3 regions of the Dehalobacterium formicoaceticum genome follow, and region 1 is predicted to be linked to each of the others. Evidence: a T-box and tRNA genes for the amino acid it is inferred to sense, from the RefSeq annotation. Region 1 holds a T-box; the other regions hold tRNA genes.
The links. A T-box is a leader RNA that pairs with one kind of tRNA and senses whether it is charged. The one in region 1 lies ahead of glyQ (glycine--tRNA ligase subunit alpha), so its partner is inferred to be a tRNA-Gly.
Positions count from the first base shown of each region.

Region 2: it has a tRNA-Gly gene. The T-box ahead of glyQ (glycine--tRNA ligase subunit alpha) is inferred to sense a tRNA for this amino acid. The anticodon was not compared.
Region 3: it has a tRNA-Gly gene. The T-box ahead of glyQ (glycine--tRNA ligase subunit alpha) is inferred to sense a tRNA for this amino acid. The anticodon was not compared.

Region 1 is NZ_CP022121.1:1,256,341-1,266,635, forward strand. Features, by position in the region: gene CEQ75_RS06195 (Crp/Fnr family transcriptional regulator) at 1-468, opposite strand, end outside; gene CEQ75_RS06200 (FAD-dependent oxidoreductase) at 704-3,214, shown strand; gene CEQ75_RS06205 (DMT family transporter) at 3,322-3,780, shown strand; T-box leader at 3,842-4,054, shown strand; gene glyQ (glycine--tRNA ligase subunit alpha) at 4,168-5,136, shown strand; gene glyS (glycine--tRNA ligase subunit beta) at 5,139-7,217, shown strand; gene ccpN (transcriptional regulator CcpN) at 7,588-8,229, shown strand; gene CEQ75_RS06225 (pyruvate, water dikinase regulatory protein) at 8,238-9,068, shown strand; gene ppdK (pyruvate, phosphate dikinase) at 9,058-10,295, shown strand, end outside.
Region 2 is NZ_CP022121.1:213,299-223,593, reverse strand. Features, by position in the region: gene CEQ75_RS01160 (GerMN domain-containing protein) at 1-545, shown strand, start outside; gene rph (ribonuclease PH) at 665-1,402, shown strand; gene CEQ75_RS01150 (XTP/dITP diphosphatase) at 1,445-2,050, shown strand; tRNA gene CEQ75_RS01145 (tRNA-Gly) at 2,258-2,331, shown strand; tRNA gene CEQ75_RS01140 (tRNA-Arg) at 2,357-2,433, shown strand; tRNA gene CEQ75_RS01135 (tRNA-His) at 2,518-2,593, shown strand; tRNA gene CEQ75_RS01130 (tRNA-Gln) at 2,601-2,676, shown strand; tRNA gene CEQ75_RS01125 (tRNA-Lys) at 2,681-2,756, shown strand; gene CEQ75_RS01120 (class I SAM-dependent methyltransferase) at 2,860-3,561, shown strand; gene CEQ75_RS01115 (hypothetical protein) at 3,614-3,880, shown strand; gene CEQ75_RS01110 (YeiH family protein) at 4,136-5,131, shown strand; tRNA gene CEQ75_RS01105 (tRNA-Leu) at 5,316-5,398, shown strand; tRNA gene CEQ75_RS01100 (tRNA-Gly) at 5,437-5,511, shown strand; gene tig (trigger factor) at 5,727-7,022, shown strand; gene clpP (ATP-dependent Clp endopeptidase proteolytic subunit ClpP) at 7,092-7,694, shown strand; gene clpX (ATP-dependent Clp protease ATP-binding subunit ClpX) at 7,712-8,971, shown strand; gene lonB (ATP-dependent protease LonB) at 9,056-10,295, shown strand, end outside.
Region 3 is NZ_CP022121.1:837,284-847,578, forward strand. Features, by position in the region: gene CEQ75_RS04130 (NAD(P)/FAD-dependent oxidoreductase) at 1-836, shown strand, start outside; gene CEQ75_RS04135 (adenylosuccinate synthase) at 894-2,177, shown strand; tRNA gene CEQ75_RS04140 (tRNA-Lys) at 2,415-2,490, shown strand; tRNA gene CEQ75_RS04145 (tRNA-Glu) at 2,501-2,579, shown strand; tRNA gene CEQ75_RS04150 (tRNA-Val) at 2,585-2,660, shown strand; tRNA gene CEQ75_RS04155 (tRNA-Asp) at 2,668-2,744, shown strand; tRNA gene CEQ75_RS04160 (tRNA-Gly) at 2,816-2,889, shown strand; gene CEQ75_RS04165 (RNA polymerase sigma factor) at 3,142-3,699, shown strand; gene CEQ75_RS04170 (DUF4367 domain-containing protein) at 3,686-4,396, shown strand; gene CEQ75_RS04175 (hypothetical protein) at 4,495-4,929, shown strand; gene CEQ75_RS04180 (YrpD family protein) at 5,071-6,237, shown strand; gene CEQ75_RS04190 (copper amine oxidase N-terminal domain-containing protein) at 6,590-7,663, shown strand; gene scfA (six-cysteine ranthipeptide SCIFF) at 7,982-8,122, shown strand; gene scfB (thioether cross-link-forming SCIFF peptide maturase) at 8,285-9,658, shown strand; gene CEQ75_RS04205 (M23 family metallopeptidase) at 9,792-10,295, shown strand, end outside.

The DNA of each region.
Region 1 (10,295 bases):
CCGTTTGTCCAGCTTCATGAACAGGATTTGCTCCATTACCCACATGGCCTCAGAAAAGCGCAGGGAAATTATGTCCGTCATAAAACTCATGACTTGCGGATTTTCTTTGGCAATTCTATCATAGGTTGCCACACTTATGATGTAAACTTCAGTAGAGCATTCAGCGTCAACATGTATATCAAAGGATATATTTTTGATAACGCAGGATGCGGAAAGAAGACAGATATCCTTGTTCACCAACCTGAACAGAGTCACCTCTTTCCCCTCATCAGACAGCATATATACCCGGAGCCTTCCGCTTTTTACGGTAAGTACTCCAATGCAGTCCCCAGAACCGTTATGGATTTTTTCCCCTTTTTTATATATTTTCAGTTCTGTATGTTCAGCAACTTCATTTTTTTCTGCTTCATTCAGACTCTTCCAAAACGGCAGTAATTCAGATAATTTTTTTGTATCTTTAAAGGTCAATCTTATCGCCTTCTTTCTACCTATAGTGTGACTTTGTCACTGAGCTGATGCGAAAAAAATGATAAAGTTAATATAAATAAAAGCAATAAGAAGATGATATGATCTAAGTTCTTTTCTGCACTAGAATATTCCTGCTTATTATTGCAAATTAGGAGACTCATTATTAATAGATTCTAATAAGATGTGAGATTTACTGTTTATCAACTTTCATTTAATTAGAGAGGAGAATAATTTTATGAAAAAGAAAGTATTGATTATCGGCGGAGTAGCCGGCGGTGCAACCACAGCTGCCAGACTCAGAAGGCTTGATGAAACAGCCGAAATCATAATTTTGGAGAGGGGAGAATATATCTCCTATGCCAACTGCGGTCTGCCTTATCATATCGGCGATGTGATCAAGGAACGGGGGTCTTTGTTGCTGCAGACGCCGGAAGCAATGAAAGCTAGATTCAACATAGATGTCAGAGTCAATAACGAGGCTTTGTCCATTGAAAAGGAGCGCAAGGTTGTTTCTGTGCTAGACAAAAAGACTGGAAAAGAATATGAGGAAAGCTATGACACCCTTTTGATTGCCACCGGTTCCTCACCTCTCAAACCATCTATCCCGGGAATTGACGGGCCGGGAATCTATTCTCTTTGGACCATCCCGGATACAGATAAAATTAAAAGCTTCATCAGTACAAAAAAGCCAAAGAAAGCGGCCATAATCGGCGGCGGCTTCATCGGCCTGGAGATGGCGGAAAATTTACATGCTGCTGGATGTGAAGTGACAGTTATCGAAATGCAAAACCAAGTAATGGCGCCAATTGATTTTGAAATGGCCCAACTTCTCCACGAAAACATGAGGATGAACCAAGTGCAATTAGTGTTGAACGACGGGGTGAAGTCATTTGAGGGAGTAGACGGAACGACCATAATTCAGCTGCAGAGTGGCAAGGCTATAGAAGCGGAACTTGTGATTTTATCCATTGGGATCAAACCAAACAGTGTGCTTGCCAAAGAGGCAGGATTAGCACTTAATGAAAGAGGGGGAGTCGTTGTTAATGAATATCTCAAGACATCCGAACCCAGCATTTATGCCGTGGGAGATGTCATAGAGGTAGAGGACTATATTTCCAAAAATAAGACCATGGTTCCCCTTGCCGGCCCGGCAAATAAGCAGGCCCGTATCTGTGCCAACAACATTGCCAGAGAATTTGGTGTTTTAGGCGGAGATTTGGAAAAGTACAAGGGAACCCAGGGCACATCTATCGCAAAGGTCTTTGACCTGACCGTGGCATCCACCGGTGTAAATGAAAAAACCTTGAAAAAATGGGGCAAGGAATTTAACAAGGATTACTTTGTGGCTTTGATCAATCAAAAATCCCATGCGGGCTATTACCCTGGGGCAACTCCCCTTACCTTGAAAATGCTTTTTAGCCCGGAAGGCAAAATTTTCGGCGCTCAAATTATTGGCCAGGATGGTGTGGATAAGAGGATCGATACTATTGCTGCGGCAATCCGCCTGGGTGGAACTATTTATGATTTGGCTGAACTGGAGCTTGCTTATGCCCCTCCTTATTCCTCCGCCAAGGATCCCGTAAATATGCTGGGCTTTGTGGCCGAAAATATCTTAAATGGGCTTGTATCTATCGTAGGCTGGAATGGGTTGGAGGAGCTTAAAAAATCAGAAGACAAAAATTATACAATCCTTGATGTCAGCGAAGATATAGAAAGGATGGCCTTCTTTATTCCGGATTCATATCATATTCCTTTAGGACAATTAAGGAATCGTTTAGGGGAATTGGATAAAGAAAAACTAATCATTGTATACTGCGCTATAGGTGTCAGGGCATATAATGCAGCCAGAATGATGATGAATTCAGGATTTAAAAAGGTAAAGATCTTCCCGGGAGGCTCATCTTTCTATAAATCACTTTATCACGACCAGCTTTCGGATATGACACCAACGGAAAATAAACCTCAGGGAGTTATAGATATGAGTAAGGTTGTGGCAAAACAGACGCTGGACTGCAGTGGTCTGCAGTGCCCGGGTCCTATCATGAAGGTCTATGAAACTATAAAAGGAATGTCGGACGGTGAAATTATTCAGGTTTCGGCAACTGATATGGGCTTTGCCCGGGATATTGACGCCTGGTGCAAGAGGACAGGAAACTGCCTTTTGAAATCGGAAAGGGCTGGTAAGGAAAATATTGTTTATATACAAAAGGGCCGGGAAAACACTTCAGCACAACCGGCTGATCTGCCTAAAGAAACTCAAATTGTCACCGAACTACCTCAAGGTAAAAATATCATCGTTTTCAGTGGTGATCTGGATAAAGTACTGGCTGCATTTATTATTGCCAACGGAGCCGCTGCCATGGGAAGACCGGTCAGTATGTTCTTTACCTTTTGGGGGCTAAATGCTCTGAGGAGACCCAACAAGCAAAACATTAAGAAGCCTTTCCTGGACAGCATGTTCGGAGCCATGATGCCAAGAGGAGCTTCAAAGCTTAAGCTTTCAAAAATGAATATGGGCGGCATGGGCACTGAGATGATGAAAAAAGTAATGAGGGATAAAAATGTGGATTCTTTAGAAATCCTCATGAACCAGGCCATCCAGAATGGAGTAAAGCTCATAGCCTGCAGCATGTCGATGGATATTATGGGAATAACAAAGGATGAGCTAATAGATGGCATCGGTTATGCCGGCGTTGCAACAATGCTTGGAGACGCGGAAGAGTCAAATATGAGTTTGTTCATTTAATTTAACCCGAGGGGACGGCAGACTGCCGTCCCTTCGGGTTTCAATTTACGAAAAGGCTGGCAAGGATCCAGAACTTTTAGTATACTACTTGGTGGAGAGTGATTTGTGTGAAAACCATCATCTATTATCTTGTGTCATTTCTGGCCGGCGCAACGGCAATCATTCAGGCAGGTGTGAACGGACAATTAAAAACAGCGGTAGGGGGGCCGGTCTTGGCCTCCCTGATCAGTTTCTTTGTTGGGACCTTGACCTTAGGTATTGTTTTTACTGTTTCCGTGATCAACGGTTATCAGCTACTGCCATCTCCGGAAAGTCTACAGAATACTCATTGGTGGATGTGGATCGGGGGAATTCTTGGTGCTTTTTTTGTCTTTGTGTCGATTTTGTGCGTTCCTAAAATCGGTTTTGCCTGTATGTTTTGTTTAATGATTACCGGACAAATTCTGATTTCCTTGATCTTTGATCACTTTGGCGCTTTTGGGAACAGTATTTACCCGATGAATCCTTATCGGGCTTTGGGGGCAATCATGCTCATTGGCGGCGTTTATCTGATTCAAACCCATTAAAATAGGAAGCAGAAAAGAATATTGACAAGATAGTTTAATTTTGCTAAAGTTGTAGAATAATAAAGAAGCAATGACGGAGATAAGTAGCCAGCGGATTATAAGCAGAGAGCCGGGCGGGTGGAAAACGGCAATAATGCTGGGGAAGGCACTCCTGAGCTATTCAGGTGAAAGTACATATAGTCTGAATCGGAGCTTCCTCCGTTATCAAAGAATGAAGATGGACTTTGATGTCAATCAGGGTGGAACCGCGGGAAATCAGCCTCTCGTCCCTGCAGCTCTTTGCTGCAGAGACGGGGGGCTTTTATAATATGTGCAGCTAAGGTTTGCACCAATCCTAGGATTGATGCAAGCCAAGGTTTCTAATATTCTAATATTGGAGGGAATATGATGAATTTCCAGGAACTTATTTTAGCATTGAACAAATTCTGGGGTGAACAAAACTGCATTATTCAGCAGCCCTATGATATGGAAAAAGGTGCCGGCACCATGAACCCGGCTACAGCCCTCAGGGCTTTAGGACCGGAACCTTGGAATGTCGCATATGTGGAGCCTTCCCGACGTCCTACGGATGGGCGTTACGGGGAAAATCCCAATCGTTTGCAGCATTATTATCAGTATCAGGTGATCCTCAAACCTTCCCCGGATAACATTGTGGAGCTCTATATGGACAGCCTTCGCGCCATCGGCATTAAACCGGAAGAACATGATATCCGCCTGGTGGAGGATAATTGGGAATCTGCTAACTTAGGGGCGTGGGGACTAGGTTGGGAGGTCTGGCTGGACGGGATGGAAATCACCCAGTTCACCTATTTCCAGCAGTTCGGGGGTTTGGAATGCCGACCGGTGAGCGGAGAGATTACATACGGGATCGAACGCTTGGCCATGTTTATTCAAAAAGTAAACAGCGTTTACGATATTGAATGGGTTGATGGGATTACTTATGGAGATGTGCATCATCAAACTGAGGTGGATTATTCTCATTATAATTTCACCGTAGCCAATACCAATATGCTCTTTCAGCTTTTTGATATGTATGAGGAGGAATTTAAAAGAACCATCGATCATGGTTTGGTGCAGCCGGCATATGATTATGTGCTGAAATGCTCCCATACCTTTAACCTACTGGATGCCCGCGGGGCCATCAGTGTCACGGAACGACAAAGCTATATCACCAGGGTGCGCAATTTAGCCAAGGTGGTAAGCGTTGCCTATGTAGATCAGAGAGAAAAATTAGGGTTTCCTTTGATTAAGGATCCGGAAAAAAGAGAGAAAATGGGCCTTGCTTCCTTAGAAAAGGTTAAGGCAAGCCTGACTGACCTTCAAGGCAACGCAATGAATGATGGAAAGGAGGCCTAATAATGGCCAAGGATTTGTTATTTGAACTGGGAACAGAAGAAATTCCCGCTCGCTTTATGGCACCGGCCCTCAGACAGATGAAGGAACTGTTGGAGGCGGGCTTAAAGGAGCTTCGATTAGATTATTCCACGCTGAATGTTTATGGCACACCTCGTAGACTAGCATTATTGGTGAAAGAACTGGCGGAGCAACAGTCAGATTTGGCAGAAGAAGTAAAAGGGCCTTCGATCAAAGCCGCCTATGACGGTGACGGCAATCCTACTAAGGCAGTTTTGGGCTTTGCCCGGGGGCAGGGTGTTCAGGTTGAGGATCTGGTAGTGCAAGAAACCCCTACCGGTAAGTATGTTTTTGCCACGAAAAGAAACGCAGGACAGTCGGCAGAAGCAGTGCTTCCAGATATGCTGACCAGTATTGTTCATAAGCTTTATTTCCCCAAGCCCATGCGCTGGGGAGATTCAGATTTGAAATTTGCCCGCCCCATTCGCTGGATTGCCGCCCTTTTGGGCAATGAAGTATTGAAAATCACAATCGGGGATATTAAAGCGGACCGTTTCAGCCGCAGTCATCGTTTTCTAGGTTCCGGCGTGGTGGAATTAGCTTCTCCTCAAGAATATATTCAAAAGTTAAAAGAAAACTATTGTATTGTCGATCAGGAAGAGAGAAAAGAGCTGATTTGGGAACAGATTACCGCCGTGGCTGCGGAAAATAGAGGGAAGGTGCACAAGGACGAGAAATTATTGGAAGAGGTCACCCAACTTCTGGAATATCCTACCGCTTTATGCGGCAGCTTTGAAGAAAAGTATTTGGCTTTGCCTCAGGAATTATTAATAACCCCGATGCGGGAACATCAGCGTTATTTCCCGGTATTTAAAGAGGATGGATCATTATTACCGAAATTCATTACGGTGCGAAATGGTTTGGAGAAACATATCGATATTGTCACTGCCGGTAATGAGAAAGTGCTGCGTGCCCGGCTGGCCGATGCGGAATTCTTTTATACAGAAGATCTTAAGAAGAATTTAGAGGATAATGTAGCCAAGTTGGACACAATTGTTTTCCATGAAAAACTTGGCAGTCTTGGTGACAAAGTAAAGCGGGTAGAAAAACTGGCTCGGTATATAGGAACCCAATTAGGTTTCTCGGCGGAAGAACTTAATGCTACAAGTCGGGCTGCTTTTTTAGCCAAAGCCGATCTCGTCTCTAATGTGGTGTATGAATTCCCGGAACTCCAAGGCATTATGGGTGAATACTATGCCAGGCATGCCGGGGAAGAGGAGGCTGTTGCAGTTGCCATCAGGGAACATTACCTGCCGCGTTTTGCCGGGGATGAATTGCCTGCCACAAAAATAGGAATGGCTTTGTCTATTGCCGATAAGTTGGATAGTATTGTGGGCTTTTTTGGCATGGATATTCAACCTACCGGCTCCCAGGATCCTTATGCCCTGCGCAGACAGGCTCTGGGCATCGTTCATACGGTTTTAAACCGTGATCTGGAAATATCCTTGAGTAAAATGGTGGAGGAATCCGATCAGCTTTTAACAGAACAGGTGGATTTCATTCACTCTCCGGAGAAAACTTTGGGAGACCTCCTTGCCTTTTTTAAACAGAGAATGGAAAACGTATTGTCTGAAGCCGGGGTGCGTTACGATGTGATCAATGCTGTTTTAGCAGGTCAACTGGATAATCTTGATGTAGCGAATCAAAAGGCTGTTGCCCTTAGTGCTTTCCGGGAAACGGAAGAATTCCGTCAGTTGATCACCGGTTTTAAAAGGGCAGCTAACCTGGCCAAAAATGCCACCCATAGTCAGGTAAAAGAGGAGCTGCTCTCCGATCCGGCGGAAACTCAGCTTTATCAGGAATTTCAAAAGGTTAAGAAGGCTGCTGATTCTTTATTGCAGGCCAAGGATTATCAAAAAGCCCTGACTATGATCGGTGAGTTGCGAACTGTCATTGATGTTTTCTTTACCGCGGTCATGGTCATGGTGGAAGATGAAGAGATCAAAGAAAACCGCCTGGCCTTATTAAAACAAATTGCTGATTATGTTAAGAACATTGCCGATCTTTCTCAATTAGTAGATTGACGCAAGTTCTTAACTTGCTAAGTGGTTTTCTTAGCAAGTTTTAGAAACGCTAATACATGACTTAGTTGGCGTTTGACTCCCGCCTTTGCGGGAGACTTATGCCAAGTTAGTCAGGTGGACACAAGTCCTTAACTGGTAAGTTTTTTGCACACCAGGTTTTTGAAAATTTAATGTTATCAAGAGAACCTTTGCTGTTAATCAGCGGGGTTCTTTTTTTAATTAAAATTATAAGTCATTATTCGAGCTTATTTTGCAATATATCCTATTGACTTAAAAAGGAAAATTCAATATAGTATATGTTATATTATTAAATAAACTTAATAATGTATCACATTCCTGAATGTTCCTACAGACGAAGGGAGTGGCAGCTATTCAACTAACAGAACGACAGAAAGAAATTATTTTGATTGTCAAAGAGAATGGTCCGATAACCGGTGAAAATGTTGCCCAGCATCTTAATCTTTCCAGAGCGGCTTTGAGAGCAGATTTGACCATCCTAGTCATGGCGGGGCTGATTGATGCCAAGCCACGGGTGGGTTATTTCTATGTGGGTGACAACTCTCGCACGATCATTTCGGAAAAGGTCATGGAAATGAAAGTTAAGGATTGCAAATCCAGACCCATTGTGGAGCGGGAGGAAGCCTCTGTATACGATACCATAGTGAAAATGTTTATTAGCGATGTAGGAACGCTCTTTATCGTAAGCCAAGGGGGTATTTTGCAAGGAGTGGTTTCCAGAAAAGACCTTTTGAAGGTGACCTTGGGCCAAGGAGATCTGCAAAGTATGCCGGTAAATGTGATTATGACCAGGATGCCCAATATTATAACTACCACCTTGGATGAGTCCATCTATGAGGCCACGAAAAAAATCATTGAACATCAGATCGACGGTCTTCCGGTGGTACGGCCATGCGAAGCGGAGGGGCCGAATTTTGGTTTGCCGGAAGTGATTGGCAGATTCACCAAAACAAATATCACCAGGATCTTCCTAGAATTGTTGGAAGGGGATTAAAAAACTTTATGAATCAAAAAAAAGACAAACCGGTAATATTTGTTGTTTCGGATTCCCTGGGTGAGACAGCGGATCTTCTGGCCCGGGCCGCTGCCAGCCAATTTGACAGCGGGGGGGTGGAAATCCGGAGGGTACCCTATGTATCTGTGGTGTCGGAAATAGAGACTATTTTCCGGGAAGCAGCTGTTTATAACAGTGTGATCACTTATACTGTGGTGGTCAATGAACTGAGAGAGGAAATCAGCCGTTTGTCTAAAGCATATGAGATTCCTTGTGTGGATCTATTGGGACCTACTCTGGATGCCGTGACTAAGGTTTCCGGACTGCAGCCGAAGATGGAAACCGGTCTTTTAAGAAAGCTGGACCGGGATTATTTCCGCAAGGTGGAGGCAGTAGAGTTCGCCGTCAAATATGACGATGGGAAAGATGCCCGAGGATTGATTCAGGCAGATGTTGTTTTAACAGGGGTGTCCCGAACCTCAAAAACCCCGGTTTGCATGTACTTAGCTCACAATAAAATTAAAGCAGCTAATATGCCTTTGGTGCCCGAAGTTGCTCCTCCTCAAGAATTGTTTGAAATTAACCCCAAAAAAATAATTGGGTTGACCATAAAAGCTGAAGCATTGAATGTAATTAGGAATGAGAGATTAAAAGCCCTGGGGTTGAACCCTGGAGCAGATTATGCCAGCATTAATCGGATTATTCAGGAATTGGAATATGCAGAAAACATTTTTAAACGTATTGGTTGTGCTGTCATTGATGTATCTAATCGAGCAATCGAAGAGACTGCCGGGAAGATATCAGAGATATATTATAAGGGGGAGAAAAATGTCAAATAATAAAAAGTATGTATATCTGTTTAACGAAGGAAAAGCGGACATGAAAGATTTGCTGGGAGGCAAAGGGGCCAACCTGGCAGAAATGACTAATATCGGACTGCCGGTTCCTCCCGGACTGACGATTACCACCGAAGCTTGTAATGAATATTATGTCTTTGGAGAAAAATTCCCTCCCGGTATGGAAGCAGAGCTGGAGCAGGGTCTTAAGATACTGGAGGGGAAAATAGGTAAAAAATTCGGTGACAACGAAAATCCACTGCTGGTTTCCGTGCGTTCCGGAGCGAAGTTTTCCATGCCCGGCATGATGGATACCATCTTGAATTTAGGTTTGACGGATACCTCCGTTCAAGGATTGATTAAATCCACCAATAACGAACGTTTTGCCTTAGATTGTTATCGCAGGTTCATTCATATGTTTGGTGATGTGGCCATGGGTGTGCCTCATCACGAATATGAAGAAATCCTGGCTGAGGAGAAAGAAAAAGAAGATGTCCAATTTGATAATCAATTGACAGTAAAAGCTTTACATACACTTCTTGATCGTTATAAGGCTTTGTATCGTAAACATACCGGTGAAGATTTCCCCCAGAACCCCTATCAGCAGCTGCTTTTAGCCATTAAAGCCGTTTTTGGTTCCTGGAACAGTGACCGGGCCATCGTATATCGCAAACATAACAGAATTCCCGATGATTTAGGTACTGCTGTCAATGTGCAGGCAATGGTCTTTGGGAATATGGGTGATGACTGCGGTACCGGGGTAGCATTTACCAGAAATCCCGCTACCGGAGAGAGGAAATTATACGGGGAATATTTAATCAATGCCCAGGGAGAAGATGTGGTTGCCGGTATCCGAACCCCTTTGCCTATTTCCCTCCTGGAGCAGGATATGCCGGATATTTTTCAGCAATTTGAGAGTATCAGCCAGCTCTTAGAGAAACATTACCGGGATATGCAGGATATTGAATTTACAGTAGAACGGGGCAAACTTTTTATGCTCCAGACAAGAAATGGGAAAAGAACGGCCGCAGCTGCCATGAGGGTTGCTGTTGATATGGTGCACGAAGGATTAATCACCAAGGAAGAAGCGATGCTTCGCGTAGATCCCTTGCAGATTAACCAGCTGCTCCACCCTCAAATTGATGTTAATGCTGAATTCCAAGTTATTGCAACAGGACTTCCTGCATCCCCGGGGGCGGCATACGGCAGTGTTGTTTTTGATGCCAATGA
Region 2 (10,295 bases), 1.0 Mb from region 1:
TCAGCGGATGTGCCTTGGTGGACCGCCTCCAGGCATGGAAAACGGTGGAGGAGGAAGTGCCTTTATCAGACAACCATGCAGGAACGGAAGATCTTGAGTTAACGAATCAAGCATTAATTGGTGAAACGAAGGAAATTGCCTTATTCTTTAGTGATGCAGCGGGAGAAAATCTTGCATTGGAAATGAGAGATATTCCTAAGACAGAAGGAGTTGCCCGAGCGGTGATGCAGGAATTGATTGCAGGTCCAAGTGTGGAATCAGGCTTATTGCCTACGATTCCTGTGGGAACAGAATTGCTGGATATTAATGTTCGGCCGGATGGTGTCTGCATTGTAGACCTGAGCGGAGAATTGATTGTGAATCATCCGGGAGGTTCTTTGAATGAAGAAATGACCGTCTATTCCGTAGTCAATACCCTAACCCAATTTCCTTCCATTCGGGAAGTGCAAATCCTGGTGGATGGGCAAAATGTTGAGACTATTGCCGGCCATATGGACATATCAACAACCATGGCCCGTAATGAAGAGATGATAGGAGAACGATAAAGAAAAGGCGCTCGGCGCTTTTTCTTTTTCTTGACCCAGGACAGAGACTTTACCGGAAAATTTTTAGATGATATACTAAAATCCGTAAAAGCTTTATCGAGATGGAAGGAGACAAATGAATGCGGTTTGATGGAAGAAAGGCGGAAGAATTACGACCGGTGAAGATTAGCCGAGGATATATAAAGAATGCAGAAGGTTCTGTCTTTATCGAGATGGGGGATACCAAGGTAATTTGTACGGCAACAGTAGAAGAGAAAGTGCCTCCCTTTCTGAAAGGGAGTTCCCAGGGTTGGATCACGGCAGAGTATGCTATGCTGCCCAGAGCAACCCAAGTCAGAACGATTCGGGAATCGGCGAAAGGGAGAATCACCGGGCGTACCCACGAAATTCAAAGATTGATCGGTCGCTCATTACGCTCGGTGGTGGATTTATCCAAGATGGGGGAAAGAACGATTTATATCGACTGTGACGTCATTCAAGCCGATGGGGGAACCAGAACCACCTCCATTACAGGGAGTTTTATTGCTTTGGTTGATGCTTTAACCAAATTAAAGAAAGATCATAAGTGGAAGGAACTGCCCATTCTTGATTGGCTGGCCGCTACCAGTGTTGGCAAGGTGAATGGTGAATTGCTCCTGGATCTTTGCTATCAGGAAGATTCCCAGGCAGAGGTAGATATGAACGTTGTCATGACCGGATCAGGTAAATTTGTTGAGATTCAAGGCACAGCGGAGTCCGAGCCTTTTTCCCGGGAAGAGATGGCACAGATGCTGAAATTAGCCGAAAAAGGGATTGGCCAATTAGTCCGGACACAAAGGAAAATATTACTTTCAGATTTATGTTTGTCCGATAGCTAACTGCTAATAATACTAAGAACGCTGTTAATAAGGGGATCAGGAATGAAAAAAATAATCTTAGCTACGGGAAATCAAGGGAAATTACTGGAGTTTCGCAATTTAATCAGCGGATATCCCTGGTCGGTACTTTCTTTAAAAGATTTTCCTGAGTTGCCGGCGGTAGAAGAGACAGGTACTACCTTTCGGGAGAATGCCCGCCTAAAGGCAGTTGCAACTGCAGAAAAAACAGGATTCATTGTTTTGGCAGATGATTCCGGGCTGGAGGTGGATTATTTGAATGGCATGCCTGGTGTTTACTCTGCCCGCTTTGCCGGCGAGCCGGGAAATGACCTGAAAAATAATCAGAAACTGTTGAGCATGATGGAAGGGGTACCGGATCCCTTAAGAAGCGCAAGGTTTTGTTGTACCATTGCGGTGGCAACACCAGGGGGTCGGGTTGAATATTTTGAAGGGTTCTGTGAGGGACAGATTTTGAAGGAGCCTCGCGGCTGCAATGGTTTTGGCTATGATCCCCTGTTTTACTTGCCGGAAATGGGTAAAACAATGGCCCAGCTTACGGGAATGGAAAAGAACCGCATCAGTCATCGGGGTAAAGCTCTCCGAGGGATTCTTCCTGTGCTGGAAAAAATATTATCCCAGGATGGATAATTTTCTTAAAATGGGAAATAATCAAATAGGGTGATCAAAGAAAAAAGTTCGAAATATCGCGGAAGGAAGAGATATACAGAGTATTATTGATTATATTAAACAAGATGACTTAAAATAACCTCCCGTGCCTGGAAAATCGTTTTTGACCAATGGTGCTGTATAGGTTATACTAATCTTTGTCAGTTCGAAGGACTAACTGATTATGATGCGGGTGTAGCTCAATGGTAGAGCTCCAGCCTTCCAAGCTGGTCACGTGGGTTCGATTCCCATCACCCGCTCCAATTTATTTTAGGCTGACTTTTACGTGCGCCTGTAGCTCAGGTGGATAGAGCAACGGACTTCTAATCCGTGTGCCGGGAGTTCGAGTCTCTCCAGGCGCGCCAATAAACGAAAAAGCGCTGAAAAGCGCTTAACTTGACATCTCGGCCTACTTTTGATAATATTGTCTGTGCTAAAAGTAATATATGGTGGATGTGGCGAAGTGGTTAACGCACCGGATTGTGGCTCCGGCACTCGAGGGTTCAAGTCCCTTCATCCACCCCAAAATTATTGGGGCGTAGCCAAGCGGTAAGGCACCGGTCTTTGGATCCGGCATTTCGTAGGTTCAAATCCTGCCGCCCCAGCCATATTGGACCATTAGCTCAGTTGGTAGAGCACCTGACTCTTAATCAGGGTGTCCACGGTTCGAGCCCGTGATGGTCCACCAAGTACACGAAAATCCTGTATTTCAGGATTTTTTATTTATAATAATACTATGACAGACACTTGATGAATCATCAATTTAATGTGTGGTCGGCGGAGGTAATCTGATGAGAAAATTACATGAAAAACTATCTGAGATGAGCTGCGTTAAAATCCTTGATATTGCAACGCGGGACGGAGCATTTATCCATAGATTAAGCCAAGGTTTAAAAGGGTATGATGAGATGATTGGTATCGATATTTCAGAAAAAGGATTTGCCAAGGCAAAGGCGAAATTTGGAGAAAATGACCGGATAAGATTTCAGGTCATGGATGGCTGTCATACTGACTTTGAGGATCAGAGTTTTGATTTGGTCTGTTTATCAAATTCCTTGCATCACATCGAAGATATGACCGCTCTTTTCAATGAAATGCGCAGGCTCAAGAAAGATGACGGATGTATTTTAATTAGTGAAATGCCCGCCGACGGACAGACAGGGGCTTCATTAACTCATGCCCTGATTCACCGTTTGGATTGCTTAATAGATACCTATCAAGGAAACTATCACCACCTGACCTATACCCATGAGGAAATAAACGATATGGTTTCTAAGGCCGGGTTAGAAATAATTGATGCTTTTGATGATGCTGAGATAGATCTTCTCAATGACTCCCTAAAAAAACGGGCGGAAAAGGCCCTGGACAAAGCCAATGAATGCAGCAAAGCTGAAAATTTCACTGAGATGCATGATTTGGCACTAAAGATACAAGAAAATTTTCAATCGTTTGGAGTAAATTCGGCAGTGCAATATGTTATATTTGCCAGATAGAATTATTTTGATGACTGACTACGCGATAAAAATATAAATAAAAGGAGAGAATATGAAAATCACCATATGGCCGACAAGCGGTATGGGCTTCTGGTCCGCTTTTCTGAGTGTCATATTTTTTATTTTGTTTTATTTAGAGACCAGGAATATTATACTCATTCCCAGTATCGGCATCGCAGCTATAGGATTGGTGGGTTTTTTCAGGGGCACGATGTCAATCATTCAAGACAAGGAAAGATCAATTCTGGCATTTCTTTCAATTCCGGCTGGGGTCATTGTCATTTTTAGAATCTTGTCTGAAATTATTAACTCACAGTAAGAATCCTCACTATCATTCATTTGAACACTTCAGAAAAATCGTTTATTTTTATAAAGGCATTTTAAGCAAAACTTTTGGGGTTTTTATCTCAAGGGTTTTTTTATTGTTTGTGGTCAAGGAGAATCCTCCACTTGAGAGGCTTGGGATTATTAAATATTAATAAGAGGATTATTATCAATAACAAATAAAAACAATAGTTTACTTATCACCCTGGTGCTGGTAGAATGGAAAAAAAAGAAAGGTGATGAGTTCCCTATGATCAATCAAAAAATCATCCCGGGATTATTATTCTCTTCTTTATTGGCTTTCCTATCTATACTGGTACCTAAAATGAGTATCTTCAGCCAACTCCATGTTAATTCATTGATAATTGCCATTGTGATTGGAATGATTATAAAGAACTTTTTACATGTCCCAGCTTCTTTTGAACCAGGAATTCAATATGCCTTTAAGAGAGTTTTGCGTTTTGCCGTGATTTTATTAGGCTTTAAATTAAGCATTGGTGATATCGGTCAAATTGGCGGGAGGGGACTCCTGTTAGTGGCTTTGGTTACGGGAGGAACTTTATTATTTGCCGGTTGGCTGGGCAAAAGAATGGATATCGATCGGGGCTTGACTCTGCTTATTGGTGCAGGATCCTCCATCTGTGGAGCTTCTGCCATTGCTGCAGTGGCGCCGGTTATTGAAGCAAAAGATCAGGATATTACCTTTTCCGTCGCTACTGTGACTATATTTGGTACCTTGGCCATGTTTTTATATCCTGTGATTTATAACGTATTACAACTACCGGATATTTTCTACGCTGTCTGGGCGGGTTCTTCCATTCATGAGGTGGCTCAGGTGGTAGCGGCAGGTTTTGCTGCCGGGGATCAAGTTGGGGAATATGCGACGGTGGTAAAACTATCTCGGGTACTCTTAGTGATTCCAACGATTTTTATATTGGGGTTTCAGGACATGAAAAGAAAAAGTGACGGCAGCTTCTTTCATAAAGGAACCTTCCCTTGGTTTGTCTTCGGTTTTTGCGGTGTTGTGCTCATCAATTCTTTTTCTTTGATTCCTCAGGAAACGGTTGCATCCCTAATCTCCTTTGATAATTTTCTTTTAACCATTGCCATGGTAGGCTTAGGCTTAGGTTCTGATTTTAGTAAATTGAAAGATACAGGATTAAAACCTATTTTTGCCGGATTGTTCATTTCGATATTCATCTCCGTATTTAGTTTTGTATTAACCGGTATCTTATATTATGCTTAACGATCATATCTCATCCTTGCAGATTTCATAAAAAGCCTAGTCGTCAAACATAGTTTGATGGCCAGGCTTTTTATATTATTATTTTTTTGACATTTACCCTTGATAAATTCTCAAAAAAACCATTTATTTTCTTGACGAAGATAATGACTTATGTTATTATACACCTTGCGACAGTTGATTTTATGCGGGAGTGGCGGAATTGGCAGACGCACCAGACTTAGGATCTGGCGGGCAACCGTGGGGGTTCAAGTCCCTTCTCCCGCACCATTCAAACTTGTGCTTTCAGAATTTATAAGTATTGTTATGCGGGCGTAACTCAGTGGTAGAGTGCAACCTTGCCAAGGTTGAAGTCGAGGGTTCGAATCCCTTCGCCCGCTCCAAATATTTTGAAGACCCCCAAAATGGGGGCTTTTTACTATCCGTATTCATCTCTTTTATTACAATAAAAATTATTATTCTTATTGTATTTTAGGAGGAAAATAGTTGTAACTTGCAAATTGAAGAAGTAAAATAAGAAAAAGAAGATCTTTGTTTAAAATTAATAACCGATGGGAAATATTAAATGAAGATAGGTAGATAATAAGGAGGATCATATATGAAGGTTAATCAATCTGAGAAAATAGAAAAAAATACAATGAGCTTGGAAATTGAGGTCGATCAAGAAGAAGTGGCGAAAGCAATTCAGCAAGCTCATAAAAAATTAGTAAAAAAGGTTAATATTCCTGGATTTAGAAAAGGTAAAGCACCCCTATCTGTTTTAGAAAGATATGTTGGAAAAGGTGCTTTGCTGGAAGAAGCTGCAGAAATTATGATTTTCCCCAATTATGCTGCCGCCGTGCAGGAAACCGGGATTGAACCTATTGACAGGCCTAATGTTGAGATTGTAGAATTAGACGATAATAAGCCTTTTACCTTTAAGGTTAAGGTTGATGTTAAGCCGGAAGTGGAGTTAGGGGAATATAAAGGCATTAAAGTAGAAAAAGCCAGCTATCCCGTTACTGAGGATGATGTTAATAAAGAGCTGGAAAGATTGCAGCAAAGATATGCTAAACTATCGGAACTTGGGGAAGAAGATACAATCCAAAATGACGATATGGCCACTATTTCTTACCAGGGTTTTGTGGATGGCGTTCAATTTGAAGGGGGCACCTCAGAAAACCATAACTTGGGGATTGGGTCAGGTTCTTTTATTCCCGGCTTTGAGGAACAGTTGATTGGTGCTAAAATTAATGAAAGCCGTGATGTGAACGTAACCTTCCCGGAAGAGTATCATAGTGAAGAGTTGGCTGGTAAAGAAGCATTATTTAAAGTAGAGATTAAAGGTATTAAACGAAAAGAAGTAGCACCGATTGATGATGAATTCGCCAAAGATGTCAGCGAATTTGAAACCTTAGATGAACTTAAAAAAGACATTCAAACAAAAATGGAAGAAAGTGCAGCAAAGAGAGCAGAAGATGAGGCTAAGAATGAAATTTTAAACAAAGTTGTTGAAGCAGCCAGCGTAGAAATTCCCCCGGTGATGATTGATCAAAAGATTCAAAGCATGCTGAATGAATTAAATGAAAATCTTGGCAGACAAGGTTTGCAGCTAGAACAATATTGCCAGTTTACCAATACCAGCATTGAGCAATTGGGCGAACAATATCGTCCCCAGGCGGAAAGGGCGGTAAAGACCGATCTGGTTTTAGAACAAATTGCGAAACAGGATAACATTGAGGTTCTTGAAGAAGAATTGAATCAGGAATTGGATAAGTTTTCCAAACAGTATAATCAGCCCATTGATGCGATAAAATCAACCTTGGTTGCTACCGGACAAATGGATATGCTGAAGCTAGGTATGACCATGACGAAGACAGCTAATTATTTGGTTGAGCAGAATGAGATTGCATAAATTACTTTTATTGTGGGTATAAAAATCTATAAAAATCATATTGTTTAAAAGCAAGGAGAGGTGGAAAAAATGAGTACATTGGTGCCAATGGTTGTTGAACAGACCAATCGGGGAGAGCGAGCTTATGATATTTATTCCCGATTACTAAAAGACCGCATCATATTTTTAGGGAGTCAGGTCGATGATTATGTTGCAAACTTAATCATTGCCCAAATGTTATTTTTAGAAGCGGAAGATCCGGATAAAGACATTCATCTCTATATTAATAGCCCGGGTGGATCTATTACTGCCGGGATGGCTATCTATGATACCATGCATTTGGTGCGACCGGATGTTTCCACTATTTGCATCGGGATGGCAGCCAGTATGGGAGCTTTTCTCTTAGCCGCCGGTGCCAAGGGGAAGAGATTTGCCCTTCCTAACAGCGAAATTATGATCCATCAGCCCTTAGGAGGTACCCAAGGGCAGGCAGTTGATATTGAAATTCATGCCAAGAGGATCTTGCGCATTCGCGACGAATTAAATAAGATATTAGCAGAGAGAACCGGACAGCCTTTGGAAAAGATAACTAAGGATACAGACCGGGATTTCTTTATGAATCCCATCGAGGCCAAAGAGTATGGGCTGATTGATGAAGTGATTTCAAAAAGAGAGCCTGTAGGTAAGAAATAGGCATAGCGAGGTGGATTATGTATAAATATACGGATGAACGTGGACAACTGAAATGTTCTTTTTGTGGGAAGCTTCAGGACCAGGTTAAGAAATTAGTCGCAGGACCCGGCGTATACATCTGTGATGAATGTATCGAGTTATGTAATGAAATCATTGAAGAAGAACTGGGTGAAGATCTCAACATTGACATGGGGGAAATCCCCAAACCCCATGAAATTATGAATATTTTGGATCAATATGTTATTGGTCAGGAGAAGGCAAAGAAATCTTTATCTGTTGCTGTATATAATCATTATAAGCGCATCAATTTGGGCAATAAGATTGATGATGTGGAATTGCAGAAGAGTAATATCGTGATGTTGGGACCAACGGGAAGCGGAAAAACTCTATTGGCTCAAACCTTGGCACGGGTGCTTAATGTACCTTTTGCCATTGCTGATGCCACCTCTCTTACAGAAGCTGGATATGTAGGAGAAGATGTGGAAAATATCCTGTTAAAATTGATCCAGGCTGCTGACTACGATGTGGAAAAAGCTGAGAAGGGTATTGTCTATATTGATGAAATTGACAAGATTGCCCGCAAGTCAGAAAATCCTTCCATAACGCGAGACGTATCCGGGGAAGGGGTACAACAGGCTCTGCTGAAAATACTGGAAGGCACTGTTGCCAGTGTCCCCCCTCAAGGCGGGCGAAAGCATCCTCATCAGGAATTTATTCAATTGGATACCACAAATATTTTGTTTATTTGTGGAGGTGCTTTTGATGGCATTGATAAGATTATCCAGAACAGATCCGGTTCGAAAACCTTAGGTTTTGGTGCGGAAATCGAAGGCAAACAGGATAAAAAGATTGGTGAGATTCTGGCACAAATTTTACCTGAGGATCTTTTAAGATATGGCCTAATTCCCGAGTTCGTAGGGAGGATGCCTATTATCGTGACCTTGGATGCTTTGGATGAAACTGCTTTAATACGCATTTTGACCGAGCCGAAGAATGCTCTGGTCAAGCAATATCAAAAGCTTTTCGAGATGGATGGAGTTGAATTAGAGTTTAAGGAAGAAGCACTTAGTTTTATTGCCCAGGAAGCCATCAAGAGAAATACCGGTGCCCGGGGATTGCGCTCCATTATCGAGGATATGATGCTGGAAGTTATGTATGATATCCCTTCCAGAAAAGACGTGGTTAGATGCTTGATTACCAAAGAAGTGGCAGAGAAAAAAGAAAAACCACTTTTATTAACCAAAGAGGACGTGAAGCAAAAGGAAGCTTCTGCATAATAACAGAAATTAGTTAAAAAATACCCATGATCATGGGTATTTTTTCTTTCCCATGTCAATAATAAGCTAAGACATGGAAAAGGGGTGTTAATCTTGAATCAAATTCTGGGATTTGTGCAGATTTTTTTCATTATTGTAATCGGACTTTACTTTTGGAATCTGCTTAAAGGTCAGCAAGGAAACAAAGTGGCTCTGGAACAGGAATCAAGGAAGGAAATGGAGAAATTAAAAAAACTGCGGGGCATTTCTTTAACGATGCCCTTGACAGAAAAGACCCGACCGGCACACTTTACAGAAATCGTCGGTCAGGAGAATGGATTAAAAGCTCTGCGTGCTGCTTTATGCGGGCCTAATCCCCAACATATTATCATTTACGGACCCCCTGGGATTGGGAAAACAGCGGCTGCCCGGTTGGTTCTGGACGAAGCAAAAAAATGTGCCGATTCACCCTTTGCAGAGGATGCCAAGTTCGTGGAATTGGATGGGGCGACAGCTCGGTTTGATGAAAGAGGCATTGCTGATCCTTTAATCGGTTCCGTGCATGACCCTATTTATCAAGGGGCAGGAGCCATGGGCATGGCAGGGATTCCTCAGCCAAAACAAGGTGCGGTGACCAAAGCCCACGGGGGAATTCTATTTATTGATGAAATCGGGGAACTTCACTCCATGCAGATTAATAAACTATTAAAGGTACTTGAAGATCGTAAGGTGATGTTAGAGAGTGCTTATTATAGTTCGGAAGATAACCATATCCCATCTCACATTCATGATATCTTTCAAAATGGCTTACCGGCAGATTTTCGTCTGGTAGCTGCGACTACACGCATGCCTGAGGAAATCCCTCCTGCGATTCGCTCCCGATGTTTGGAAATTTTTTTTCGCCCGCTATTACCGGATGAGATTAGGATCATTACGGAAAATGCTGTGGGGAAAATTGGTTTGCAGATGGATGCATCAGCCGTCAGTGTGGTTGCCAAATATGCCGCTAATGGACGGGAGGCGGTGAATATTGTGCAGATTGCCGCAGGTTTTGCCCTTACCGAAGGGAGAAAAGATGTTACCAAGCAAGATATTGAATGGGTGGTCTATAACGGCCAGCATACGCCCCGACCGGAAACTAAAATACCCTTTAAACCTCTGGTAGGCTGTGTCAATGGTTTAGCTGTAGCCGGACCTAATCTGGGGATGCTCTTGGAGCTGGAAGCAACCGTTCATCCGGCGGAGCAAGGCCAAGGTCAAATTATCGTTACGGGGGTAGTAGATGAAGAAGAAGTAGGAAGCGGCGGCGGCAAGAAAATGCGCCGGAAAAGTTTAGTAAAAGGGT
Region 3 (10,295 bases), 420 kb from region 1:
AACCCAAGGGGCAAGAGCCTTTTGAAATGTTAGCCGATTTCGTAGTTGCAGCGCCAGGCCGGGGGGGAGCGGAATGGCTTGCCCGGCAAACCCAGACTCTAAACATCAAAACGGATAATAATGAAGTGGATATTGGCGTGCGGGTAGAAGTGCCGAATTCTGTCATGGATCATCTTACCCGCGATCTCTACGAAGCAAAACTGGTTTATTACTCTGATACTTTTGATAACAGGGTGCGCTCATTTTGTGTTAATCCCGGCGGCGTGGTTTCCGAAGAGCATTATGAGCGCAAGCTCGCTGTAGTAAATGGGCATAGCTATGCCGATGAAAATCTGAAGACAAAAAACACCAATTTTGCTCTTTTGGTATCAACCAGGTTCACGGAACCATTTAATGAGCCCATTGCCTACGGGGAATATATTGCTCGCCTGGCTAATATGCTCACAGGAGGCGGTGTAATGGTCCAACGTCTGGGGGATGTCTTAAAAGGACGGCGCACGGATTATGACCGTTTAAAAAAATCAACGACGATTCCTACCTTGAAAACCGCGGTGCCCGGGGATTTAAGTTATGTACTGCCGGCCCGTTATTTAACCTCGATTATTGAGACCTTGAAAGCTTTTGATCATATTGCGCCGGGCTTATATGCCAGGAATACCTTGCTTTATGGAGCTGAAGTTAAATTTTACTCATCCAAGGTGCGTGTTTCCGAAAACTTTGAAACGAATGTAGCCAATCTTTACACCATTGGTGACGGAGCCGGCATTACGAGAGGCTTAATGCAGGCATCGGTAACAGGTATTGTAGTAGCACGAGATATTTCGTCCAGGATATAATGAGCGGGAGATCTGAAGTATCATGCGTGTTAAATATAGTTAGTGGAGGTGCTGCTCATGTCGGCAGTAGTATTAATTGGGGCCCAATGGGGAGACGAAGGCAAAGGGAAAATTACAGATTTTCTGGCAGAAAAAGCAGATGTGGTTGTACGTTACCAGGGAGGCAGCAATGCCGGTCATACGGTAGTGGTGGGAGAGGAAGAATATAAACTTCATCTGATACCCTCAGGTATTTTATATCCTAATACCTCCTGCATTATCGGCAACGGTGTAGTAGTGGATATTGAGACATTGCTTAAGGAAATAGACAGCTTAAAAGAACGGGGCATAGAAACCGATCATCTACATATCTCCGATCGCGCCCATGTTATTATGCCTTATCATCTACTTTTGGACCAACTACAGGAAGAAGGAAAAGGTGATCAAAAGATCGGTACCACAAAAAAGGGTATTGGTCCGGCCTATGTCGATAAAGCTTCCCGAGTGGGAATACGTATGGTTGATCTTCTTGATCAGGATATTTTTGCCGCCAAGGTGGAAGCTAATTTAAAAGAAAAAAATCTTCTTTTTACGAAAGTATATGAGGTGGAAGGGTTTCAGGCAGAGGAGATCATTGCACAATTCAAACCTTTAATTGAACGGATCAAACCTTATTTGACGGATACTTCTCTTCTGGTTAACCATGCCTTGGAGCAGGGAGAAAATGTGCTCTTTGAAGGAGCCCAAGGAACTTTGTTGGATTTGGATCAGGGTACCTATCCTTTTGTCACCTCTTCTCATCCCACGGCAGGAGGAGCCTGTATTGGCGCCGGCGTCGGCCCCACAAAAATCAATAAGGTGCTGGGTGTCGTTAAAGCTTATACCACCCGGGTCGGGGAAGGGCCATTTCCTACAGAGTTAAACGATGCTATCGGAGAGATGATCCGTAAAGAAGGTTTTGAATTTGGTACCACCACGGGGCGTCCCCGGCGCTGCGGCTGGTTTGATGCGGTGATCGCACGTTACAGTGTGCGTATGAGCGGCTTAACAGGCCTTGCCTTGACGAAGTTGGATGTATTGGATAAATTAGACGAGATTAAAATCTGTTATGGATATGAGTATCAAGGGCAGGTTCTGTCTCAGTTCCCGTCCAGTCTGCAAACCCTGGAGGATTGTCGGCCCCTTTATGAGACCATGGAAGGCTGGCAGGAAGATACCAGTGAAGCCAGAACCTTTGAAGCATTGCCGGATAAAGCACAAAAATATATTAAGAGAATTGAAGAGCTTTCCGGAATCAAGGTTGTTCTTGTTGCAGTTGGGCCTAAAAGGGACCAAACCATTGTCCGGGAAGAACTGTATTAATGGATTAAGCAAAATTGCAGGATTGAAGGGGTGTATCATAACACCCCTTTTTTGATGAGCATAATTTTTAAATAAAAGAAGCAAATTACCTTGACAAAAGGGGAATTTTAGTGCAAAATATACAAGCGTGAGCAAAACAGAAATTCATTGTACTTCAACAGAAAAAAATAAACATTTTAAATTATTTTGTTGACAGAGAAAGCTTGTTGCAGTATAATAAGTTCCTGTGAGACATATGAGCCATTAGCTCAGTCGGTAGAGCACCTGACTTTTAATCAGGGTGTCCCGCGTTCGAGTCGCGGATGGCTCACCATTTTTATCTTGGCCCGTTGGAGAAGCGGCTTAACTCACCAGCCTTTCACGCTGGCAGTTTCAGGGGTTCGAATCCCCTACGGGTCACCAATTTTGGGTGATTAGCTCAGCTGGGAGAGCGCCTGCCTTACAAGCAGGATGTCGGCAGTTCGATCCTGTCATCGCCCACCATTTACGCGGAACTGTGGTGTAGTGGTCTAACATGCCGGCCTGTCACGCCGGAGATCGCGGGTTCAACTCCCGTCAGTTCCGCCATTTTTATTCAGCAGTTATTTAACTGCTCTTTCTTGTCTTTAAAGGGTTTTCTCATTATATAATCATATCTTGCGGGTGTAGCTCAGTGGTAGAGCGCTGGCTTCCCAAGCCAGTTATGTGGGTTCGATTCCCATCACCCGCTCCAAAAAACGAAACAAAACAGATGTTATCATGCATCTGTTTTGTTTCGTTTTTTTATACTTTCGGAACATATAAGTTCCAAGTTTCCCTTTCGCAATGGGTTTGATACAATATCATTTCGTGACATAATATGCTATAATTTACAGCATATATTTTTAAGCAAATGAATGACTGGAACTTTAAATATTTCAACTTTCGGTTGTATTTTTATCTTCCTACAAAAATAGGCTGGATTGAAAGGTTAAGAGGAGAGAACATGTTATCATTTTATATTGATATGTTGGATGATCATGAGAAAAAAGATAAGTTGATAAGCATATATGAAAAATACTACGGCACGATGCTGGGCGTTGCCAAAAGCATCATACCTGACCATGCTCTTGCTGAAGATGCGGTATCAGAATCAATCATAACCATAATAAAAAATTTGCATAAAATTTACGACGTTTCAAGTCACAAAACGAGGGTCTATATTGTTATTATAGTAAGGAGCCGTTCCATTAATATATTGAATAAGCAAAATAAACATAAGAGTGAACATATCGAAGGTGAGGAGATATCTGATGGCAGCATTCCTGTCTTAGATGACTTAACCGCTAGAGAGGCTTGCGACAATATTATTAGCCATATTCAAGCATTACCCAAGTCATTATCGGAGGCATTGTTTTTATCGGTAGTGATGGGACATTCAAACAAAGAAATATCAGATTTACTAAGAATATCTAATGATGCTGTTAGACAAAGATTAAGTCGGGCGAAAGCTCAAGTGAAAACGAAACTTATGCTGGAGGGAATTGAATATGGAGAAAAATAATTTAGATGATAAATTATTTGACGCTATGCTAAAAATTGCCGTGGAAAAGGCCTTCGAGCAGGAAATGGATGAGTTGCCGTCTTGTGAGGAAATGAATGCACAATATAAGCCATCACCTAATTTAGATAAAAGAATAAGGAAGCTAATATCCAGGCACAGGTTCAATAAAAAGGTTTCCTCATGGAAAAAAACCGCCATGCGAGTTGCCGCTAGTGCCGCAATAGTAATTGTTGTTTCCGGCACAATATTACTTAGCGCTGAAGCAACGCGAAACTATATTTTTAACGCTGCTATAAGGTGGCAGGAAGATCATTTTTCAATTCAACATGGAGATAACGACAACAATAATGGCGTGATAGATGAAAAAATTTATAGACCTGCTTACTTGCCGGCTGGTTTTATGGAGACTTCTTTCAATGCTATAGGTGATATTATCAAGATTACTTACGAAAATGATAGTGGTATGACAATAATATTAAAGCAATCCCCGGCGCAATCTTCACATATACTTGTTGACCACGAAGATAAAAAATATTCAGTAATAAAGATCAATGGTAAGGAGGCATATTTATTTGAAACAACAAAGGATGATAAAAATAATTTGATATTATGGGAATCCCAAGGCATAATCTTCATGATCTCTTCCGAGATAGAAAGTGCAGAATTAATTTCCATGGCGGAGAGTATACAAAAATAATTTATTTTTTTTAAGAAATCATGTCACAAATCACCATTCTAATTTGTTATATAAGTAAAGGGATAAAAAGCCCAATAATAAAAAAGGATGGTGGTTTTATGATTGTAAGCAAAAAAGGACTGATGCCGATACTATTCGCATTCATCATAATTTTGACATCAAATATAGCGAATGCTTCTTCGGAAATAACGGAAGCTGAGGCAGAGATGCAGCCATTTTGGCAAAATATCTCTGATGTGACCGTAAACTTATCGATTACAAACGGCAAAGCAGAGCTCGCTGCAGCTGTTGACGGTTATCAGGGAGTAAATAAGATTACGGCAGTAGCGGTACTTGAACGATTGAACTCAAACGGCACGTATACTGAAATCGCACGATGGGATAACATCCGCTCGGATACCAGATATTTGAACTGGACTTCTACCCGTTATGTCGCTAAAGGCTATACATACCGTTTCAAGTTTATAGCCACGGCTTATAAAGATGGTGTAGGTGAAACAGTCAGTGCCAGCAAAAGTGCTAAAGCTTATTAATAGTAGATTGAGAATGACCGAAGAAAAATTAAACTCAAAAAATTGAGGGAACAAATTTTTTAGCTGCTTATAAAGGCTTTAATTATGATGTAGCCAATCAGTTTACATTGTACAAGACTTACTAAATTGGAGGAACAATTTATGAAAAATTTTAGATTCAATATTGTAAAAATACTTGCAAGTGTTTTCATGTTTAGCAATTTGATTACTCCTGTTGCTATGGCAGATGTGCAGTCTAAAGGTGAATTTATCGAATTAGAATCTTTAGAACAGTTTAATCCGGCAATTCATGCTGATATTAATCTACCTAAAGAAGTTAATCAAGCACCAGACTTGATCCTTAAAACAAATCAAGGACAAGTACCTGTGTATCTATCTGATGAATTAAAAACTACCCAGGATATTGAGTCATATGATTTTCGGGTATTTTTGCAAGAAGCTCTCAAAAACCAACCTGCTGACAGTAAAGAAAAGTTTAATAGCTTAAACAATGCATCAGAAGAATATGAGTTTGTATGTGTTGAAGATGAACAAACTCTTGCTTTTTATAACAATTCTGCAGGACAAGTGATGATGGAGGTTACATCAACTGATCGATCTATTGATGTACATGCAGAACAACCTGCAATTATACCTTTAGCTACTAATGTTAATTTACCGGATGGTTATGGTGCCAGGGCTAGAACATATAGCAGTTCAGCAGATTATATTACAGCTGCATTAAGATCTGGTGCACCAAATTACAATGGTTCAGTTCCTGATAATGGTGAAGAAGATCCTGAAAGTATTAATTTCTATAATTACCTTGGGTTCACAGTAGGTACCTTAGAAACAGATTTAGGTTTATTGTGGTCAAACACTTATCAAGGTTGGAAAATGTATGGCAAAGTAGTAGATGGATCTACTAAGTATTGGCATTATTTTCCTACTGCTACTACCACAAATCCTAACTTGGTTTATAAATCAACAGATGGTTATCCAACAACACTAAGAGTAGATAAATACTATAACTATAATGGTAATAATAGATTAAAGATGGAATTGAGCGGTACTCAAACAAATATGAATTCTGGTACTAGTATTCTAATTATGCCCAGAGGAACTACATCTAATGTTAAATATAAGTTGTTAACGACTATTGCTTCTAAAAGTGAATCAAATATTAAAACTGGCGCATCGATTTCTTCTAACTATAGAAATATTAAACTAGGTACATCAAACATAGGTTCTTTTGAAGCTTTAGAAACAGACAATGCTACATTAACTTATAATGGTTCTATATTATCTGCAAATGTAAAAAAAGAATAGAAATGAGTATTCCGGAGCATTTTGCGCCAACTGTCCGGTTAGCGGGAGCCATCATTCCGGTCTGATAGGGTCCAGTATTCCGGAATAAGAGAACCAGTTTCAGCATTTATTCCACGGTTCTCTTGACAACGAGCCCCCACCGGCATGTTTTCAGGCATTAGGGGCATCTCCCATGCGAGCATGGTTGATGCCTGGCGCATCAGCCTAACATACTGGAACTCGTTGTCAAGAGGCTTTCGCGTCATAAACGCTGGTTGGCTTTTCATACCGGACAGCTGGCTCCCGCAACACCGGAATCGTGGCTCCGTCGCATCGGTATATTCATAGAAATATTGTAAAGGGGATGTGTTACATGTTAAATAAGTTAACCCGTCGATATTTAACAATAGTATTATTAATTGCTCTTTTTTGGGGAGGAAGGTTTTCTACTGATATAATAAATGCCATGGCTCAAACAACTGATATTCTTGTTGATGTTAATGGAAGCACCGTATCTCTTGAGGCTGAACCATTTATTATTAATGACTATGCCATGTTACCTTTAAGAGACACTTTTAAGATTTTTGGTTGCGATCGTTTTGCTTGGGACGAAAATAATAAAACAGTTACCGCTATTAGTGGTGAATTAATTATTAAAATTAAAGTAGGCGATAAAACTGCTCAAATAGGCGGATTTAATGAGGAATTAGATCAATCGGCTATGTTAAAAAATGGTCGCGTTTATTTGCCAATTCGCTTTATGTCAAATACTTTTGACTCCTATATTAAATATGCTAATAGAAAGATAAATATTGTTCTACCATTCCTGTATAAAGATAGTCAGTGGTATGCAGCTAGTACATCCCTATCTAATAATCGCCTTGGAGATAGAGATCCGAATAAAAAGGAATTAGTAAAGGATAACAACAAAGGAGTCAAAAAAATTGGTGATACCTTATATTACCAACTATATTTGCCAGGCTCACCTATTGGCAGCTATCATTTGTATCAATTAAATAATAATGGGAAGTTTAAATATGTTTTAGATATGGAAGAGACGGTGCATGATTATAAAATTGATAAAAATATTTTATATTACCAATATATTGGTTCACAACTAAATCCTAGCTTATCTATTATTACAAAAGCTAATTTAGCTGAAGAGCCAATAGAAAAACAAGATATAGGGCAAAAAAATTTCTCGTATGGTTCAAAGATAACTCTACAGAAAGATGCTCATGTGAACGATGTTACTTATATATCGGAGGGTAATAATTGGGAAATAAAACCCGAAGGATTGTATGCAATAGGGTACAATAAAAATGCTATTGTAGAGCATTTAGTAAAAGACTTAACATTATTAGAAGAAACGTATGGCTATTATCTAATTGATATAGAAACTAACGAGCATAAGATGGTTAGAAAACTTGACTTGGAGTATAATTAAGAAATCCTACTGTTTTCTGCGGGATCTGCTGAAAAGAGAGTATTTATTTAGCTATCTCGCATAATAGTCCAGTGTCAACTTTATTTTTTATATCAGCAGAGGCAGTAGCAGAGTTTATTATCGGTATATCAATTTTTTTGGGTTCGCAGGGCTTGGTTAATTTATTAAATAAGCTAAGGAGCACCGGTTTAGAAGCGGATGAAAGTATAAAGTGAGGGAGGGTTTTCTTCGAGAAATTGGTGGATGTAAAAATAATTTCAATATGGTATAATATGTGCCGTGAAGAAAAGTTTGGCCTTACATAAAGGGGGAAAAATAATGGCAAAACATATTAAGACGGTGCTGGCTGGGAATTTAAAAAACACCGTGAAAGATGGAGGCTGCGGAGCCTGTCAGTCTTCTTGTCAATCGGCTTGTAAAACATCTTGCACAGTAGGAAATCAAGTTTGCGCAAAATAAGTCAAAAGGGCCTTCACCCCATGGGGTAAGGCCTGATTTTTTGTGCTTTCAGAAAGTATTAGTTTTATAGGTAAAAGGGATGAGTGCGATTAAGGCTTCCGCCGGTTCCATAGGCGCGGCAGAAAGCTGGCTTTCTAAATAAGAAGGAATGGGGCTTAAAAGATGGGACTGAAATTAAATATTATGGATACCCATAAGTTTGAAATAGATGGGACAAAAATTCTGTTGGATGTAAACTCCGGATCGATTCATATTATCGATGACCCGGTCTGGGCTTTTCACGAGTTATTAATAAAAAGGCAAGGGGATCTTGAGCAGGCCGTGGAGGATTTCAAGGTAGAAGCAGGGGAGGTATTGGCTCAAGACATTAAAGAAGAATTTCAGGAGCTGATTGCCCAGGGACAATTATTTTCCCAGGATGAATATCGGGATAAATATTCAACGAATGATAGTTCGATCTTAAAATCATTATGTCTGAATGTCTCCCATGATTGCAACCTGAGGTGTGCTTACTGCTTTGCCGGGAGTGGCAATTTCGGTGGTCAACGGCTACTGATGTCTGTGGAGACCGGGAAAAAGGCTCTTGATTATCTCTTGAAACATTCTGGTAATCGTAAGCACTGCGAAGTAGACTTTTTTGGCGGAGAGCCTTTACTGAACATTGACGTGGTGAAGGAACTGATAGCCTATGGCAGAGAACAAGGAGAGAGATTGGGTAAGGAAATTAAATTTACTTTAACCACTAATGGTGTGGCATTGGATGAAAAGACCCAGGAGTATTTGAACCGGGAAGGGATCAGTGTGGTATTAAGCCTGGATGGCCGCCGGGAAGTCAATGATCGGGTGCGTAAATTCCCCTCAGGAAAAGGCAGCTATGAGATCATCCATGATCATTTCAAAAAGTTCGTGGAGAGCCGTAACCATGAAAATTATTATCTTAGGGGTACTTTTACCGGCTGGAATAAGGACTTTTTCCAGGATGCCCGCCATCTGGTGGAAGAAGGATATCGGATTATTTCCCTGGAGCCGGTGGTGACGGCGCCGGAGGATGAATATGCATTAAAAGAGACAGATCTACCGGTCTTAAAAGAAGAATATTTTAAGCTGGCTCGTTATTACCGCCAAAGAAAAGCAGCGGGCAAGCCTTTTCAGTTTTTTCACTTTAACCTTGATTTAACCCATGGTCCGTGCTTGCCAAAACGACTTTCCGGGTGCGGCGCCGGTTATGAATACCTGGTGGTGACTCCCGAGGGAGATTTTTATCCTTGTCATCAATTTGTGGGACGGGAAGAGTATAAAATGGGCTCTTTGGAAGTAGAAGAAGTAGATCAGGAAATAGGACGGAGGTTCCGGGAAGCCCATATTTATCATAAACCGGCTTGCCGGGAATGCTGGGCCAGATTTTATTGCAGCGGCGGCTGTCATGCCAATGCGGACGCCGCCAATCATAATATCCTGGAACCATATCAATTAGGCTGTGAATTGGAGAAAATACGTCTGGAATGTGCCATTTGGCTCCAGGTCATAGATTCATGATAGATATGTAACCAATTTCTGCATTTACCTCATGTGAAAATTATGGTATACTGGTTGAGGTGTTTTTAAAAAAGGGAATACAGGAGGATTTTAGCTCAGGATTCTCAAAATAAGGCTGCGAATGGAGGAAGGAATGTATACTTTTTCAAAAGAAGATTTGCAGCAAAACCAACCTCAAAAGCGTAGATTAGCCTGGAATGTTTTTTTTGGTGGAAAGAAAAAATCCGTTCTTAGTATTGGGTTAATAGCACTGGTTTTGTTGGCAGGAACAGGAATAGGGTTAATGCAAGGCAGTAAGACCTATGCCTTGGTGGTAAACGGCAAAGAGACCTTGGTATTTGACAGTAAGGTTCAAGCCGAGCAGGCAGTTCAGACATTTTTGAATCAGAAATCCCAGGAGATGGGGAAAGCTGTAACGACAGAGGACGTCATCGAAATTTTGGAAACAGAGGATAAAGCAAAATCCCCTTCGACAGAGGAAGATGTCAAACAGTCCTTGGTTCGGGCATTGAACATTCTGGTGCCTGGGGCCGCAGTCGTAATTAACGGTGAGGAAAAAATCTTTCTGGAAGACCAGGAACTTGGGGAGAAGCTGATTTCGACGGTGAAGGAGCAATACACACCTAGGAAAGAGGAT